Regions from separate parts of the Paenibacillus sp. FSL L8-0494 genome, predicted to be linked through region 1. Evidence: riboswitches for the same ligand, from Rfam matches in the RefSeq annotation. Region 1 holds a riboswitch; the other holds the start of a gene.
The links. A riboswitch is a leader RNA that binds a small molecule or an ion and turns the genes downstream of it on or off. The one in region 1 is predicted to bind thiamine pyrophosphate.
Positions count from the first base shown of each region.

Region 2: linked by a shared signal. The riboswitch ahead of thiC (phosphomethylpyrimidine synthase ThiC) and the one ahead of NYE35_RS13175 (ABC transporter ATP-binding protein) in region 1 are both predicted to bind thiamine pyrophosphate.

Region 1 is NZ_JBBOPQ010000001.1:2,936,971-2,945,158, reverse strand. It holds gene NYE35_RS13195 (S-layer homology domain-containing protein) at 1-459, shown strand, start outside; gene NYE35_RS13190 (amino acid ABC transporter ATP-binding protein) at 555-1,307, opposite strand; gene NYE35_RS13185 (amino acid ABC transporter permease) at 1,321-1,989, opposite strand; gene NYE35_RS13180 (amino acid ABC transporter substrate-binding protein) at 2,043-2,879, opposite strand; TPP riboswitch at 3,102-3,205, shown strand; gene NYE35_RS13175 (ABC transporter ATP-binding protein) at 3,404-4,099, shown strand; gene NYE35_RS13170 (ABC transporter permease) at 4,080-4,856, shown strand; gene NYE35_RS13165 (ABC transporter substrate-binding protein) at 4,853-5,890, shown strand; gene thiM (hydroxyethylthiazole kinase) at 5,932-6,726, shown strand; gene thiD (bifunctional hydroxymethylpyrimidine kinase/phosphomethylpyrimidine kinase) at 6,750-7,580, shown strand; gene thiE (thiamine phosphate synthase) at 7,570-8,188, shown strand, end outside.
Region 2 is NZ_JBBOPQ010000001.1:6,147,374-6,155,561, reverse strand. It holds gene NYE35_RS27715 (helix-turn-helix transcriptional regulator) at 1-502, opposite strand, end outside; gene NYE35_RS27710 (beta-galactosidase) at 673-2,724, shown strand; TPP riboswitch at 2,794-2,903, shown strand; gene thiC (phosphomethylpyrimidine synthase ThiC) at 3,006-4,748, shown strand; gene NYE35_RS27700 (phosphotransferase) at 4,834-5,820, shown strand; gene NYE35_RS27695 (alpha-amylase family glycosyl hydrolase) at 6,074-8,188, shown strand, end outside.

The DNA of each region.
Region 1 (8,188 bases):
GTAACTACAGCCCAAGGGATTCAGTTTATCTCCGGCGGTCTCCAGCTTAGCCTCGCGGCCATTGATTTTAACAAAGCTCCTGTTGCCAGCGGCTTGTTCACAAAAGTAAAAGACAAAGCCTGGTACGCTGAAGCCTTTATCAATGCTTATTACAATGAAGTTAAGCTTCCTAAAGACATTGATCCTAACCTCATTATGACCAAAGAGCAATTCACTAACTATCTAGTGCAAGCGATCGAAGGCGTTGGCAATCTGCCGATGATCAATATCGTTCCAGTAGATATCGCTGATGAAGCTTCTCTGACTCCTGCGTATCAAGGCAGTATTCAGCGCTCCCTGAAATACAAGATCAATAGCCTGGATGCTAACGGAAAGTTTAATCCAAAAAGCGAACTCACCCGCGCCGAAGCAGCGATTATGCTCTACAACGCTTTGGAATTTCTGAAAACTGGAGTATAAGCCAAATTCCAGATACTCTTCTCATTTGAATAATCTACACATGAAAAAGCAGCTCCGGATGATTCCCGAGCTGCTTTTTCGTGTATATTGTCTTTCTACTCTTCTTCACCATTCAGTCTGTTCAGAAATTGCAGAGCCCGGGGATTCTTCGGATGCTCCAGCACTTCTTGCGGAGTCCCTTGCTCTAAGATATGACCACCATCCATCAAAATGATCCGGTCCGCTACATCGGCGGCAAATTTCATCTCGTGGGTCACAATCACCATAGTCATACCTTCTGCCGCTAATTGTTTGATAACCTTAAGCACTTCCCCTACCAGCTCAGGATCGAGCGCCGAAGTGGGCTCATCAAACAATAACACTTCTGGATCTACTGCCATAGCCCGGGCGATGGCCACTCTCTGCTGCTGTCCACCTGACAGCTGATGTGGATAGTTATCAGCTTTATCTGCCAAACCCACCTTAGCCAGCAGCTGAAGCCCCCGCTTGCGCGCTTCTTCCTTGGATCGTTTCAGGACAGTTACCTGTCCCTCCATCACATTGCCAAGCGCAGTCATATGCGGAAATAAATTATACGATTGAAAGACCATCCCTGTTTTCTGACGAAGGGCCAATACGGAATTCTGAGGAATTTTCTTATGATCTGTAAAATTGATGGTGATATCACTGAGCGACAGGCTGCCTTGATCCGGGATTTCCAACAGATTAAAACAGCGCAGCAGTGTAGTCTTCCCGGAGCCAGATGGCCCAATAATGACAAGTACCTTTCCATGCTCCATTTTCAGATCAATACCCTTTAACACTTGGAGTGCGCCGAAGGATTTATGCAAATTAATGATTTCAATCACAAGTATCTCTCCTTTAGGTCGCAGAGTAACGATCGAGTCGTTTCTCCAAGTAATTTTGCAGCGCCGACAGCACAGAACAGAACACTAAATAAAACAATCCTGCTTCGGAGTATACCAGCAGAGGCTCATAAGTGGTAGAGGCTACCTGCTGTGCGGTTCTAAACATCTCCGTATAGGTGATGATCGCTGCAAGCGAAGTATCTTTAACCAAGCTAATAAAGGAATTGGACAACGGCGGTACAGAAACGCGCGCAGCTTGTGGCAGAATTACGCGGCGCAGAGCCTGCCCACGAGTCATCCCGACTGAGAAGGCAGCTTCCCATTGGCCTTTATGTATCGACAGGATAGCAGCGCGTACGATTTCCGATGAATAAGCCCCTACGCTAAGGGTAAATCCAATGGTGGCGGCAATGAAGGGGTCGAGTACAATACCAACAGCCGGCAAACCATAAAATATAATAAATAGCTGCACTAACAATGGGGTTCCTCGAATAACCCACACATAAAAACGGGCGATTAGCTTCGGAATTACCCACGGTGAAAGACGTGCCAGCGCGGTTAGGATCGCCAAAATCAATCCAAGCACAAAGGAAAGTAGCGCCAACGGAATGGTAAAAGCCACCCCGGCTTTTAGCAGGGGTAGCAGTGTGTCTAAGAAAATTTGTATTTTGCGGTCATCCATTATTCAGACATCCTTTTTAGCTTCCAGGCTTAATTAGCCTTGCTAGCCTTGTATTATTTTGAAACGTCAGCTCCAAAGTATTTCTCGGAAATTTTCAAGTACGTTCCATCACTCTTCATCTCTGTAATCGCATCACTGACCGCTTTCACCAGCTCATCATTACCTTTCAGGAATACCGCGGCACTTTGTGATCCTTCAGGAATCTCATCAACCACTTTAATTTTTGCATCTGGTTTTTGTTTTTTCAGATCCAGATAAGACAAGCCATCATTCACAGTTGCATCAATACGTCCCGAAGTCAGCAGGTCCATCGCTTGATTGAAACCGTCCGTAGCTACGATTTCAGCACCGTTCTCACGAGCGATGTCGGATAAGTTACTTGTCAGGGATTGTCCGGCTTTTTTACCCTTAAGATCGGCAAAGGTCTTAATATCCTCATTGTCTTCGCTCACAATCAATACTGCTTTGGATACGATATAGGGTTCAGAGAAATCATATTTCACTTTGCGATCTTCGTTAATGGAAACTTCATTAAAGATTACATCAAACCGTTTCGCATCCATTCCAGCGAAAATACCATCCCACTGAGTTTCAAAAAATTCAGCTTTAACACCTAAACGCTTTGCTACTTCTTCAGCAATTTCCACGTCAAAACCAGTCAATTTCCCCGCAGTGTCATGATAAGTAAAAGGCGCATAAGTCCCTTCTGTACCTATCCGCAATTTGCCGCTGGCTTTCACAGCCTCCAAACTGTTTTGCGCTGAAGATGCTGCTCCACCATTCGTTCCAGCTGTAGGTTCAGCAGCCGTATTGGTATTCGAATTATTGCCGCAAGCCGCTACAAGGACCACGGTTAACGCCAATATAATAGTTAAACTCCATTTTTTCATTATTAAATCCCCTCTCTCTATCCGGTTTTTTTCCGGTAAATTGAATAGTACACTGCCATCACATGATCGTCAATACTTTTTTCCGATTATATACATCGGAATTATAATATTAACTAGATTCCTACCTATATCTTACCCAATCTTGGATTAATCCTTCACTTCTTTCTCTCTTTACTTCTCAGAAAGATATGGTATATTTATAAACAAATTAATATGGACCTGTTATTTCACTAGGGGAGTCGGCCGACTGAGACGGAGCTTCAAGCTCCGGACCCTTGGAACCTGATCTGGATCATACCAGCGGAGGGAAGTGGAGCAGAATTTTCATCAAGCATGTTAAGTGTTATTATGCAGAATGAACTTTTTGACCCATTCATTTCCTCTGGAAATGGATGGGTCTTTATTTGTTTAGGCGCTCCACAAAAATTTTAGGAGGTTAGATCATCACGACCATTTTATCTATTCAAGGCCTAACCTACTCTTTTCCGGAATCTGAGCACCCCCCTGTATTCGCAGATCTATCTATGGATATCAGGCAAGGGGAATTCGTCTCCGTAGTAGGTGCTAGCGGATGCGGGAAAAGTACATTTTTCAAAACGATTGCCGGTTTACTCGAACCTACTCACGGAAAAATAAAACTCTCTACGCACCCGTCAACCGCTAGTCGTTTAGGTCAGATCGCTTATATGCCTCAGCAGGATTTATTGCTGCCTTGGAGGACAGTGCTCGACAACTGCCTTTTGCCTTGGGAGATCAAGCCCAGATTCAATAAACAAGAAACGATCACTCAGATTCGGGAAATGTTGACCCGCTTCGGCTTAGCAGATGTAGAGAAGGCTTATCCCCATGAACTTTCGGGTGGAATGAAACAGCGAGTCGCATTTCTGCGCACCTTAGTGGCTGGAGGCGGAACTGGTCTGATGCTGCTGGATGAGCCCTTTGGCGCTCTCGATGCCATGACCAAACGCGAGATACACCGTTGGCTGTTGGAGTTATGGGGTGAATTGAATCAGACGATTATGCTCATCACTCATGATCTGGAAGAAGCACTATTGCTCAGTGACCGGATTTATTTATTATCTGGCGGTGCGCACAGCGAATTACAGGAGATCGTTGTGGATCTACCAAGGCCAAGACATTATAAGATGAACTATGAACCCCGGTTTATAGCACTGCGGGCAGAGCTGGAGCGGAGATTACATGCGACCTATACCTTTTAAAAAACATCTAGACAATTATGGTCCCTTCGTTCTTCTGGTACTGCTCATTCTTGTAATCTGGGAGTCAGCTGTTCGCCTTCACATGATTCCAGCCTTTATTCTCCCTGCACCTTCATCTATTGGCTTCGCATTGATCGAGCACAGGCAATTATTATTCGGACAGCATTTATTGGCAACGTTACAGGAGATACTGGTGGGTTTTGTCCTTTCTGTTATTTGTGGTGTATTGCTGGGCACTGGAATGTTCCTGTATCGCCCCATAGAAAAGGCCATCTATCCCTTTCTTATCATTAGCCAGACGATCCCATTAATTGCGCTATCCCCCATTTTTATTATGTGGTTCGGATATTCGCTGTGGAGCAAAGTGGCTGTGGTGTTTTTGACGGCTTTTTTTCCAGTCGTAGTGAGTACATATGATGGACTTCGTACAAGTGGCCAGACTTACAAGGACTTATTATTAACATTTGGTGCAAACCGCTGGCAGCTGCTTGTCAAAACCCAAATTCCACTGGCGTTGCCTGCTTTTTTCTCTGGCTTAAAGCTGTCCATTGTATACTGCGTCATCGGAGCTACTATCGGGGAATGGCTCGGCGGCAGTAAAGGACTCGGTTACTTCAGCCGCAGAATGGCCGGAAATATGCAGAGCGATGAAATGTTCGCGGCTGTATTTCTGCTGTCCGCGCTTGGTGTGGTGCTTTTTCTGGCGATAGCTTTACTCGAACAATTATTTTTAAAGAAAAGAGGATCAAACCAATGAATCATTTAAAATCCCCACAACGAGGACTTATTTCTGTATTTCTAGTATGCACACTTTTGCTCTTAAGCAGCTGCGGGAAGGCAGACAAGATAAATAACAACTCCCAAACCGATCCCTCCAATACCGAAAATAAGCAGTCACACAAGCTGACGATTATGCTTGATTGGTATCCCAATGCCGTTCATTCCTTTCTATACGCTGCGCAACAACAAGGTTTTTTCCAAGAGGAAGGTTTGGATGTCGAGATCAAAATGCCTGCGGACAGCAATGATTCCCTAAAGCTTGTTGCAGCGAATCAAATTGATCTAGCGCTCAGTTATCAGCCTCAGGTACTTATGGCACGCGGCGAGAAAATCCCTGTACGTTCGATTGCAGCAATCGTGCGGCATCCACTGAATCATCTGATGGTTCCTCAGGCTGGCAGTATTCATAGTCCAAAAGAGCTCGCGGGAAAACAAATCGGCTATTCCTCCATTCCGCTCTATGAAGCGATGATTCGGACAATGATCCAGAGTGATGGAGGCGATCCTTCATCCGCCAAGCTGATTGACGTAGGTTTTGACCTCATCCCTGCGATCTCTACTGGACAAGTAGACGCAATAATGGGCGGGTTCATCAACCATGAACAACTAATCCTTGAAAAAGAGGGACATCCGGTCACTTCGCTTAATCCAACGGATTACGGAGTACCTGACTATTATGAGCTTGTGCTGGTGGCCAGCGAACAAGGATTGCAAAATTCTGAAGCCTACTTTAAAAAATTTCTAAATGCCATTACAAAAGGACAGGAATTTGTGGAGCAGAATCCTGAACAAGCCCTGGATTTACTGGTTGCACATGAAGATGCAACTTCACCGCTCGACAAGGAGATTGAGAAAAAAAGTCTTGAGATTCTGCTGCCGCTGATGAATGCTGGCGATCAATCTTTTGGATATCAAGACCCGACATCTTGGGAAAAGGTTCAGCTGTGGTTATCCACCAACAATCTTCTACCAGAGGATATTAAAGCACAGGAAGCTTTTATCAATCTGTAATGTTTAGTTAGTTGTTCATACAAGCTTGAGGAGGAATTATGATGAGTTATTTAGCCAAAGTACGGGAATCCAACCCGTTGATCCACAACATCACTAATATTGTGGTAGCCAATTTCTCAGCCAACGGTCTGTTGGCGCTTGGCGCCTCTCCCTTTATGGCAGATGCCCACGAAGAAGTGATCGACATAGCCGCTATGTCGTCTGCTGTAGTTCTAAATATCGGCACACTCAATGACTACGCTATTCAATCTATGTTGCTCGCTGGTAAATCCGCTAATAAACACGGGGTTCCCCTAGTGCTTGACCCGGTTGGTGCAGGCGCAACTTCTTATCGGACCGCTGTCACTCAAAAGCTAGTGAATGAGATGCAAATCACCGCACTGCGGGGGAATGTGGCTGAAGTCGCTAATGTCATTGGAGAGAGTTGGTCCATTAAAGGGGTGGATGCTGGCGAAGGTGAAGGCGATGTAGTCCTTTTGGCTGAAGCTGCTGCGAGGAAGTTAAGCTGTGTGGTCATCATAACTGGAAAAGACGATGTGATCACGAATGGAAAAAACACCTATATTGCCAGCAACGGTCACCCTATTCTCACGAAGGTTACAGGAACTGGCTGCTTGCTCAGCGCTGTTGTGGGGGCATTTCTCGCGGTAAGTGGCGGTGCCTCGTTGGAGGCCGCAGTGGAAGCCCTCTCCTTCTATGGAGTAGCAGCTGAAATCGCCGCTGAACTAACAACTGGTCAAGGGCCGGGAAGCTTTCAGGTTGAGTTTCTAAATCAACTGACATGGGTCACACCAGAAGTCTTCCTAGAAAGATCCAGCATCAAACAGCTCAGTTAATGACCCTCAAAGGAGTGAATTCGATGATTATATCCAAAGCTCTAACCATTGCCGGCTCCGATAGCGGCGGTGGTGCTGGCATTCAGGCCGATCTAAAAACCTTTCAGGAGCTTTCTGTCTACGGCATGTCCGTCCTCACAGCTGTGACAGCGCAGAATACGCTGGCTGTCCAAGGGGTTTATCCAGTGACTCTGGACGCCATAATTCAGCAGCTTGATTCTATAGGACTTGACCTGCAACCAGATGCCGTAAAGACCGGGATGTTATTTAACAGTGACATCATCCGCATTGTGGCAGATAAAATTAAGTATTACGGCTGGTCTAATCTTGTAATTGATCCTGTGATGGTCGCTAAAGGAGGGTCCACACTGCTGCTGCAGGAGGCGGTTCAATCCTTAATCAGCCATCTGCTGCCCTTAGCATTGGTGACGACACCCAATATTCCCGAAGCCGAAATAATCACAAAGATGACGATCACCACCATCGAAGAACGCAAAAAAGCGGCCAAAATCATTCATGGCATGGGCTCCAAATATGTAGTGCTAAAAGGGGGACATGATACCTCGACCACAGCCGTAACCGATCTTCTATATGATGGTGACGAATATACCTTATTGGAGAGTAGCCGGATTCAGACCAGACATACGCATGGTACAGGCTGCACCTATTCAGCAGCAGTCACCGCCGAGCTAGCCAAAGGCAAATCCGTAGCAGAGGCCATTCAAACTGCCAAAGCATTTATACAAGCGGCGATCGAGGACGAGCTGGGCATAGGGGCTGGGCATGGACCAACCAATCATTTTGCTTATCAGAACAGACTGCGAGGGATAAACAGTGCAACGAATGAACAGTGAACATCTGCGAGATCTATTAAAAGTCTATTTCATTATGGGCAGCGTAAATTGCCGTAAAGCTCCAGTTAAGGTGCTGCAGGAAGCGGTTGCTGGGGGCATAACCATGTTTCAATTCCGTGAAAAGGGTACCGGTTCCTTAAGCGATAAGGCTCGACTTAATCTTGGGAGACGACTTCAAAAGATTTGTCATGCCAATGGCGTGCCCTTTATCGTGAATGACGACATTGATTTAGCGATCGCGCTTGATGCGGACGGAATTCATGTAGGACAGGAGGATACACCTGCATTGGCAATCCGCCAGCTACTTGGAGAGAATAAAATCATTGGTGTATCCGCTCACTCTTTCGTTGAAGCTCAGCAGGCGATTGCCGATGGAGCCGACTATCTGGGCGTGGGTCCCATTTATCCTACGTCATCCAAGGAGGATGCCAAAGCTGTTCAAGGCACTGCGATTATTGAAGAACTAAGAAATAAAGGCATTACCATCCCTTTGGTTGGCATTGGGGGAATCACGCTGCAAAATGTTGCACCTGTATTAGCAGCCGGTGCGGATGGGATCTCTGTTATCTCATCGATTACCGGAGCTGTAGACATTACCCCAACTGCCA
Region 2 (8,188 bases), 3.2 Mb from region 1:
GTACTGAGCCGTGAAGCGGCTCGGAGTTCTGCAGCAATTTAACTAGAAGCTCATACAGCAGAGCAGATAGTCTTGGCTCGCTACGGGTCACGTAGGAAGCGCTCAGTAGGTACATTTCCTCGAATAGCTCGTCCAGCTTAGCATCCAAATCAAAAGTGAACAGGTATGCACGGGACTGGTCCACTTCCTCTAATAAGGGGAGGACGATTTCAATATTAAAATGAACCCATCGGACATCCCAAGGCTCGCCTGGGTCAGAGCCGTATTGCTGATAAGCCCCTTTTGGGTACAGAAAACCTCGTCCTCTACTCATCGGAATACGTTCGCCCTCATGGAATACATAACCCTCCCCACCAAAGATCAAATGCAGGTTATAACTCCCCAGAAACCCTTCGCTTCTTCTCTCTGTATGTTGTGGAAAGTGAGTGTAATGTCCCAAAAATTCAGGATAACAGACATATTTTGAAAAAGCCGGTGTCGGCAAATACCATTGTTTCTTCATGTTTGGCAGCACCCATTTCTGTAGCGCAACAGAGCGCAAGTTGGATTAAGGCAATAAACGCAAGATTGTTATATGATAGCAATATTTTGTTATATAAGACCTCTTATCATTGATACTACAATAGAATTATAAAATATTGAAAGCATATTTTTAATACTTTGGAGGTAATGATGAAGAAACCTGTCGCAACTGAAAAATTCGAGCTTGGCGTTTGTTATTATCCGGAGCACTGGCCAGAAAACATGTGGGAGGACGATTATCGCCGGATGCGTGAACTCGGCTTTACGATCATTCGGATGGGGGAGTTTGCTTGGTCTATTTTTGAACCCACAGAAGGGGAGTTTCAGTTCGGGCTCTTTGATCGGGCGATTGATCTAGCACATAAATATGGTCTTCAGGTTGTACTTGGTACTCCGACGGCAACGCCTCCAGCTTGGTTGACTGATAAATATCCAGAAGTATTAAATGTAACCTACGAAGGTGTTACACTTCAGCATGGCATGCGCCGCCATTATAATTACAGCAGTCCTAAATACCGGGAACTGTGTGCACGTATTGCAGAACAAATGGCTGAACATTACGGCAATCATCCGGGTGTAGTTGGCTGGCAAATTGATAATGAGCTCAACTGTGAGATCAGTGAATTTTATTCGGAGAGTGACCATAAGGCCTTCCGGGAATGGCTACAGCAGAAATATGTTACGCTTGAGCATTTGAACGAGGCATGGGGAGCTGTTTTTTGGAATCAAAGCTATAGTGACTGGTCTCAGGTCTATCTTCCACGTCCGACTCCAGTACCGAAGCAACCCAATCCTCATCAGGCATTGGATGAAAAACGGTTTATTTCGGACAATACAATTTCTTTTGCCAAAAACCAAGCGGATATCATTCGTAAACTTGCCCCTAAGCAATGGGTAACCACGAACGGTCTGTTCGGTCATCTCGATAGCCATGAAATGACGGATGAACTGCTGGATTTCTTCAGCTATGATTCCTATCCTCAGTTCTCTACTATTTTTTATGACCCGAATGAGCGGAATCCGCTGAATGATAGAGGCTGGGGACTGTCATTATCTGTTGTTCGTTCGATATCCCCGAATTTCTGCATTATGGAGCAGCAGTCAGGCCCGGGTGGCTGGGTGAACCGGATGGATATGCCTTCTCCAAAGCCCGGGCAGATGCGGTTATGGACTTATCAGTCGATCGCTCATGGGGCAGATATGGTGTTATATTTCCGCTGGCGGACAGCTACGATGGGCAATGAAATTTATTGGCATGGAATCAATGACTATCATAATCAGCCTAACCGGAGAGTGCGGGAAGCGGGGCAGATCGGTCAGGAGCTGGCAGCAGCAGGTCAAGCGTTTATCGGTACTCATAATCAGGCTAACGTTGCTATTGTTCGTGATTATGACAATGAGTGGGATGGAGAATACGATGTTTGGCATGGCCCGTTTATGTGGAAGAGCAATAAGGAGTGGTACAAGGCTCTTCAGCGGAAGCATATCCCGAATGACGTGCTCTATCTGCGCAAAAAAACAACGCTGGAGGAGCTTGCAAGGTACGACGTGCTTATCTATCCTCACCCAGCGATTATGACAGATGAGACAGCGTCTCTGCTGGATGAATATGTTCAACAAGGCGGCAAACTGATCTTCGGCTGTAGAACTGGCTATAAGGATGAGCGCGGTCAATGTTATATGCGTCCTTTCCCAGGTACTGCTAAGGATCTATGCGGGATCACAGTTGAAGAATTCACAATGGTTAAGGGCAGTCGTCAGCCAACAACAATTAGCTGGTCGGGCGCGACCGAAGTCGTTACAGGAGCAGATGACTTTAATGATATTCTCAAAATAGAGGAAGCTTCGGTTGAAGTGATGGCGGTTTACGCCTCTGATTATTATGCGGGAAAACCGGCGGTAACTAGAAATCGTCGCGGCAAGGGTGAGGTTTGGTATTACGGAGCCGTATTTAACGAACAGGCAGCGGCTGAGATCATAAAATTAATTGATCTACAATCGCCAGCAAATTGGCTGGAGCTCCCAGAAGAGGTAGAGCTGCAAGTCCGTACCGGAGCTTCTTCCAGTTATGCTTTTTTGCTTAATTATAGTGAGACTCCTGTCACGATCCATCTTCATGAGACCAAAACAGATTTACTGAGCGGCACAACATTGTCGGGCGAGGTGCTTCTGGAAGGATTTGGGGTATTGGTGTTATACTAACGTACACATTGATCTCACATTTGAGTAGATTTGGATAATTCTCTCTTTTCGGTTATACTTTGAAGTAGCAATTATAGTCACGGGAGCTTGGTGGGACCAGGCTGAGAGGATAGTTATAACTATCGACCGTCAAACCTGATCTGGATAATGCCAGCGGAGGAAATGGAGCTCTATTTCTATTTGTCTACTCTAAGGCCGCATCTTATACAGATGTGGCCTTTTCTATGTGTGGGGAGTAGACCGTCTCCGCTTGATCAAATCACCTTATAGGAGGAATTGAGATGACAAGCGAATTGAACAACGATCCAATCAATCTATCAGCTTTTCCAGCAAGTCAAAAAGTCTATGTAAAGGGTTCACGGTCTGATATTCAGGTCCCTATGCGGGAGATCTCACTTAGTCCAACTGCGGGCATAGACGGCGAAGAGGAGAATGCCCCAATTCATGTCTATGACACAAGTGGGGCTTACACGGATGCTAATATTCATACTGATATTCGTCAGGGGTTAGAGCCCAATCGTCTAAGCTGGATTGAGGAACGAGGGGATGTGGAAGCGTACGAAGGAAGAACCGTGAAGCCTGAAGATAACGGGAATGCAACGGGAAAAGCTGTGGCGGAAGTGTTTCCAGCGCTCCATAGAAAACCTTTGCGAGCGAAAAAGGGGCGTAATGTCTCTCAAATGCATTATGCACGCAAAGGGATTATTACTTCGGAAATGGAATACGTTGCGATTCGTGAGAATGTGACACCGGAATTTGTAAGAGATGAAGTAGCCCGCGGCCGCGCCATCATTCCAGCGAATATCAATCATCCAGAGAGTGAACCAATGATTATTGGGCGTAATTTTTTGGTAAAGATCAATGCCAATATTGGAAACTCCGCAGTATCCTCATCCATAGAGGAAGAGGTGGAGAAAATGAGATGGGCTACCCGCTGGGGTGCAGACAATATAATGGATCTCTCCACAGGTAAAAACATCCATACGACACGCGAGTGGATCATCCGTAATTCTCCTGTTCCTATTGGAACGGTGCCTATTTATCAAGCTTTGGAAAAAGTGAATGGGAAAGCGGAAGATTTAACGTGGGAAGTATACCGTGATACGCTCATTGAGCAAGCGGAGCAAGGGGTGGACTATTTTACCATTCATGCGGGAGTTCTGCTTCGTTATATCCCGTTGACGGCACAACGTATGACAGGTATTGTTTCAAGAGGTGGCTCCATTATGGCGGCATGGTGTCTTGCGCATCATCAAGAGAACTTTTTATATACACATTTTGAAGAGATATGTGAAATCATGAAGCTGTACGATGTTTCTTTTTCCCTAGGCGATGGATTACGTCCGGGTTCGATTGCTGATGCGAATGATGAAGCACAATTTGCCGAGTTAGAGACGTTAGGTGAATTAACAGCTATGGCTTGGAGTCATGATGTACAGGTGATGGTAGAGGGTCCAGGACATGTGCCGATGCACTTGATTAAAGAGAATATGGATAAGCAACTTGAAACTTGCAACGAAGCCCCTTTTTATACGTTAGGTCCACTGACTACAGATATTGCGCCGGGGTATGATCATATTACCTCTGCTATAGGTGCAGCGATGATTGGTTGGTTCGGTACAGCAATGTTATGTTACGTAACTCCGAAGGAGCATCTTGGCCTGCCTAATAAGGAAGATGTACGTGTAGGGGTCATTACTTATAAAATAGCGGCACATGCCGCAGATTTGGCGAAAGGGCATAAAGGAGCACAAGACCGGGATAACGCTCTTTCGAAAGCCCGTTTTGAATTTCGTTGGCGTGATCAATTTCATTTATCGTTAGATCCTGAGCGAGCGCTCGAATATCATGATGAGACATTGCCTGCGGAAGGCGCTAAAACAGCTCATTTCTGTTCCATGTGCGGGCCGAAATTTTGCAGTATGAAGATCTCTCATAATATCCGTAATTCGACGAGAATTGAATCAGGAATGCAAGAGAAGGCAGAAGAGTTTCTCCAAGGCGGGAGCCTCATTTATAGATAACTTTTTCTGCTAAAAAGAAATATCTAAAAGAAGTCGTCATTGGCGGCTTCTTCTTTTATACTTTGAATAGATAGGAGTTGATGAAATGGAAGCGATTCGTTCAGAGGAAGCCATTTTAGAGGATTTAAGTAATAGTTTCTATCATTTTTTTGGATTGAAAGTCCTTCATGCTACCCCAATAAAACGTGGCTGGTTAAATCTTAAATGGAAAATCACAACGGATTCAGGGCAATTTCTACTTAAACAATACAACAAAAAAAGATATAAATTGTATAACCCAGAAGAGCTGAACTTTGCCTTTTCTCAACAGAAAAGATTGTATCTACAGGGGCTCCCATGTCCCGGATTGTTGGCTTATAACAATAATGTTTTACTGGAATCAGATCAGGGAGAAACGTTTATGGCAATGGAATATTGTGAAGGCCGTGTCATAGAGCCGGGTAAGATTAATATCCATCAAATGTTTGATTTGGGTCGTGCCACAGGTAAAATGCATCGTTTATTAAATGATGGGACCATTAGTTTGAAAAGAACCCCACAATTTATTCCACAAAGCCCTGAGGAACGTTTAGAACATTGGAATGTACTCCTACAACAATCAAAGGAAATGGGTAAAACCTCACTTATCACTGACCTAGAGATACAACTAAGAGCGACTGAAGAAATAGATCCGGAAATATTCGAAGGACTTGAAGCTGGATGGGCACATCGTGATTTATGGGTTGATAATCTTTTATTTCAAGATAGCCAATTGTCTGCAATTCTAGATTTTGATCGGTTCAAATATGATTATCCGCAGCTAGATGTAGCGCGAGCAGTGATGTCATGTGCTCTAGATGAAGATTTAGATGGAGCACTAGCCTCAGCATTTATTGACGGATATCGTGAGGAACGAACGGTGGAGCAGGGGGATTTAACAAAATCATTGCAGTTGTTGTGGTATATGGAAAGCCCGTGGTGGATTAATGCCGCGATGGACAAACATAGTGTACCTCCAAAACGTTTTGCAAAAGAAATGAATTGGCTGGCTAAGAACCTGAACAATTTACCTGCTATCTTAGGGAACTTATAGTGAAAACGATTGAATTATAGCCTAAAAGATGCATTGACCAGCCAAAGTTTGGCGCCTATAATCTTAACAAGGAAAATCCACCACATATAGAGCTATTTGTAAACGCATTCAATGAGCTTTTTCCTTATTTATCATGGAAGGAGGAGATCAAAACTATCAAGTATTTCTTTTTTTCTCATTTTTGCAAACGTTTGCACCACACGATAAGCATAAAAATCGTAGCTGCACTAAAAATTATGAGGAGGTTATTTACTTGGTATCCAAACAATCCAGGCGTTATATTTCGTGGTTAATTATTTTTTCGCTCATTTTTAGTTTATTTGGTTTATCGGGTGGAGCATCGGCCAGCAATACGGATCATACAGTCACCTATACCAATCCTACAGCGACAGCTGTGACCTTACATTGGACTACGAATAACTGGGCTAATACTACGGACACGGTGATGACCAAAAATGGAACCACGTTCACCGCCAACCTCAATGTTCAGGAAGGTGCCACCCTTATTTATTGTTATCACATCACGGCTCCAACGGATAGTTGGGACAATAACGGCGGGAAGAACTGGACGGTGGTTATTCCGGTTGCCGGGAAATACGAAGCAGAGAGTGCATCCCTGTCTGGTGGTGCAAAAGTAAATACGAATCACATCGGATATTCGGGCACTGGTTTTGTTGATGGATATACAACTACAGGAGCAGCCACCACTTTTAACGTCCAGTCTTCCGCAGCAGGGTCCTATAATGCCACACTTCACTATGCTAATGCATCTGGCAGTGCAAAAAAGGTGTCCATTTATGTCAATGGAATAAAGGTTACACAGACAACATTAGCAAACCTGGCCAACTGGGATACATGGGCAGACCAAATAGAAATACTCTCCTTACAGGCAGGAAATAACACGCTTGCTTATAAATATGACTCGGATGATAGCGGGAATATTAATATCGACTATGTGACCCTTTCGGCCGGAGCTACCCCAACACCAACGATAACTCCTACCCCAACAGTGACGCCAACACCTACGGTAACTCCTACACCAACGGTGACACCAACACCTACGGTAGCTCCTACACCAACGGTGACGCCAACACCTACCGTAACTCCTACACCAACGCCAACACCAACACCTACCGTAACTCCTACACCAACTTCAGCGGGGCTAACCGTTCACTTTAAGAAACCAGCAAGCTGGAATGCAGCGATCCGCATCCATTACTGGAATCTGAATCCGGCAACCGTTCCGACTAGTGGAGCATGGCCGGGAATACTGATGAAATCGGACGGAAACGATTGGTATAGCTATACTGTTCCAAATGCTACAGGTGCAAGCCTGATCTTTAATGACGGCAATGGCAAACAGACGGCTGACTTATCTCGCAGCATAAAAGAGGGCTGGTATAACTCAGATAATGTATGGTATGACGCCAATCCAGACGTTCCTAAGGTTCCGGTGATAACCGTCTCTCCTGTGCCCAAAACCTATGATTCTGCCCAAACGGTGACACTATCCAGTACAAATAGCGGCGATAAAATTTATTATACGACCAATGGCTCGACACCTACGACAACCTCAACGTTGTATACGACTCCAATCCAAGTACCTTCATCTTTGACTATCAAAGCATTCGGCGTTAACTCTATAGGGCAAGCGGGTAATGTAGGCTCTTTTGCTTATGTGATTGATCTGAATGCCGATTTGCAAGCTCCGATTATCACTGCGAATCTGCCTGTTGGGAATTCGAGCTCAGCGGTTTCCGTATCTTTTAATATAAAAGACAACAAGGCGGCAACAACTACAGCATATTACACAGATAATGGTACGGAACCAACAACGAGTTCAAAAGTCTATATCTCAGGCAATGCACTGACATCTCTTGCAGGACCGTCTATCTTAATTAACAAGACGACAACCTTAAAATTTCTTGTGATCGATGGTGCCGGAAATGAAACCAAACAGAGTTTTGTTTATAACATTGGTAATAAGGGCGATTTTCGTGAAGATACGATTTATTTTGTAATCACTTCCCGGTTCTATGACGGTGATTCCAGTAACAACGAGCATGCATGGGAGGATGCCAAGGCAGGAAATCCGGACTCTGATCCAGCTTGGAGAGGGGATTTCAAAGGACTGATTCAAAAGCTCGATTACATTAAAGCCCTAGGCTTCAGTGCCATCTGGATTACACCTGTGGTGCAGAATGCCAGCGGTTATGATTATCATGGGTACCATGCAATTAATTTTGCAAAAATAGATCCAAGATATGAATCCGCAGGGGCTTCTTATCAGGATTTGATCAATGCGGCGCACGCTAGAGGGATAAAGGTTATTCAAGATATTGTCGTCAATCATACCGGTAATTTTGGA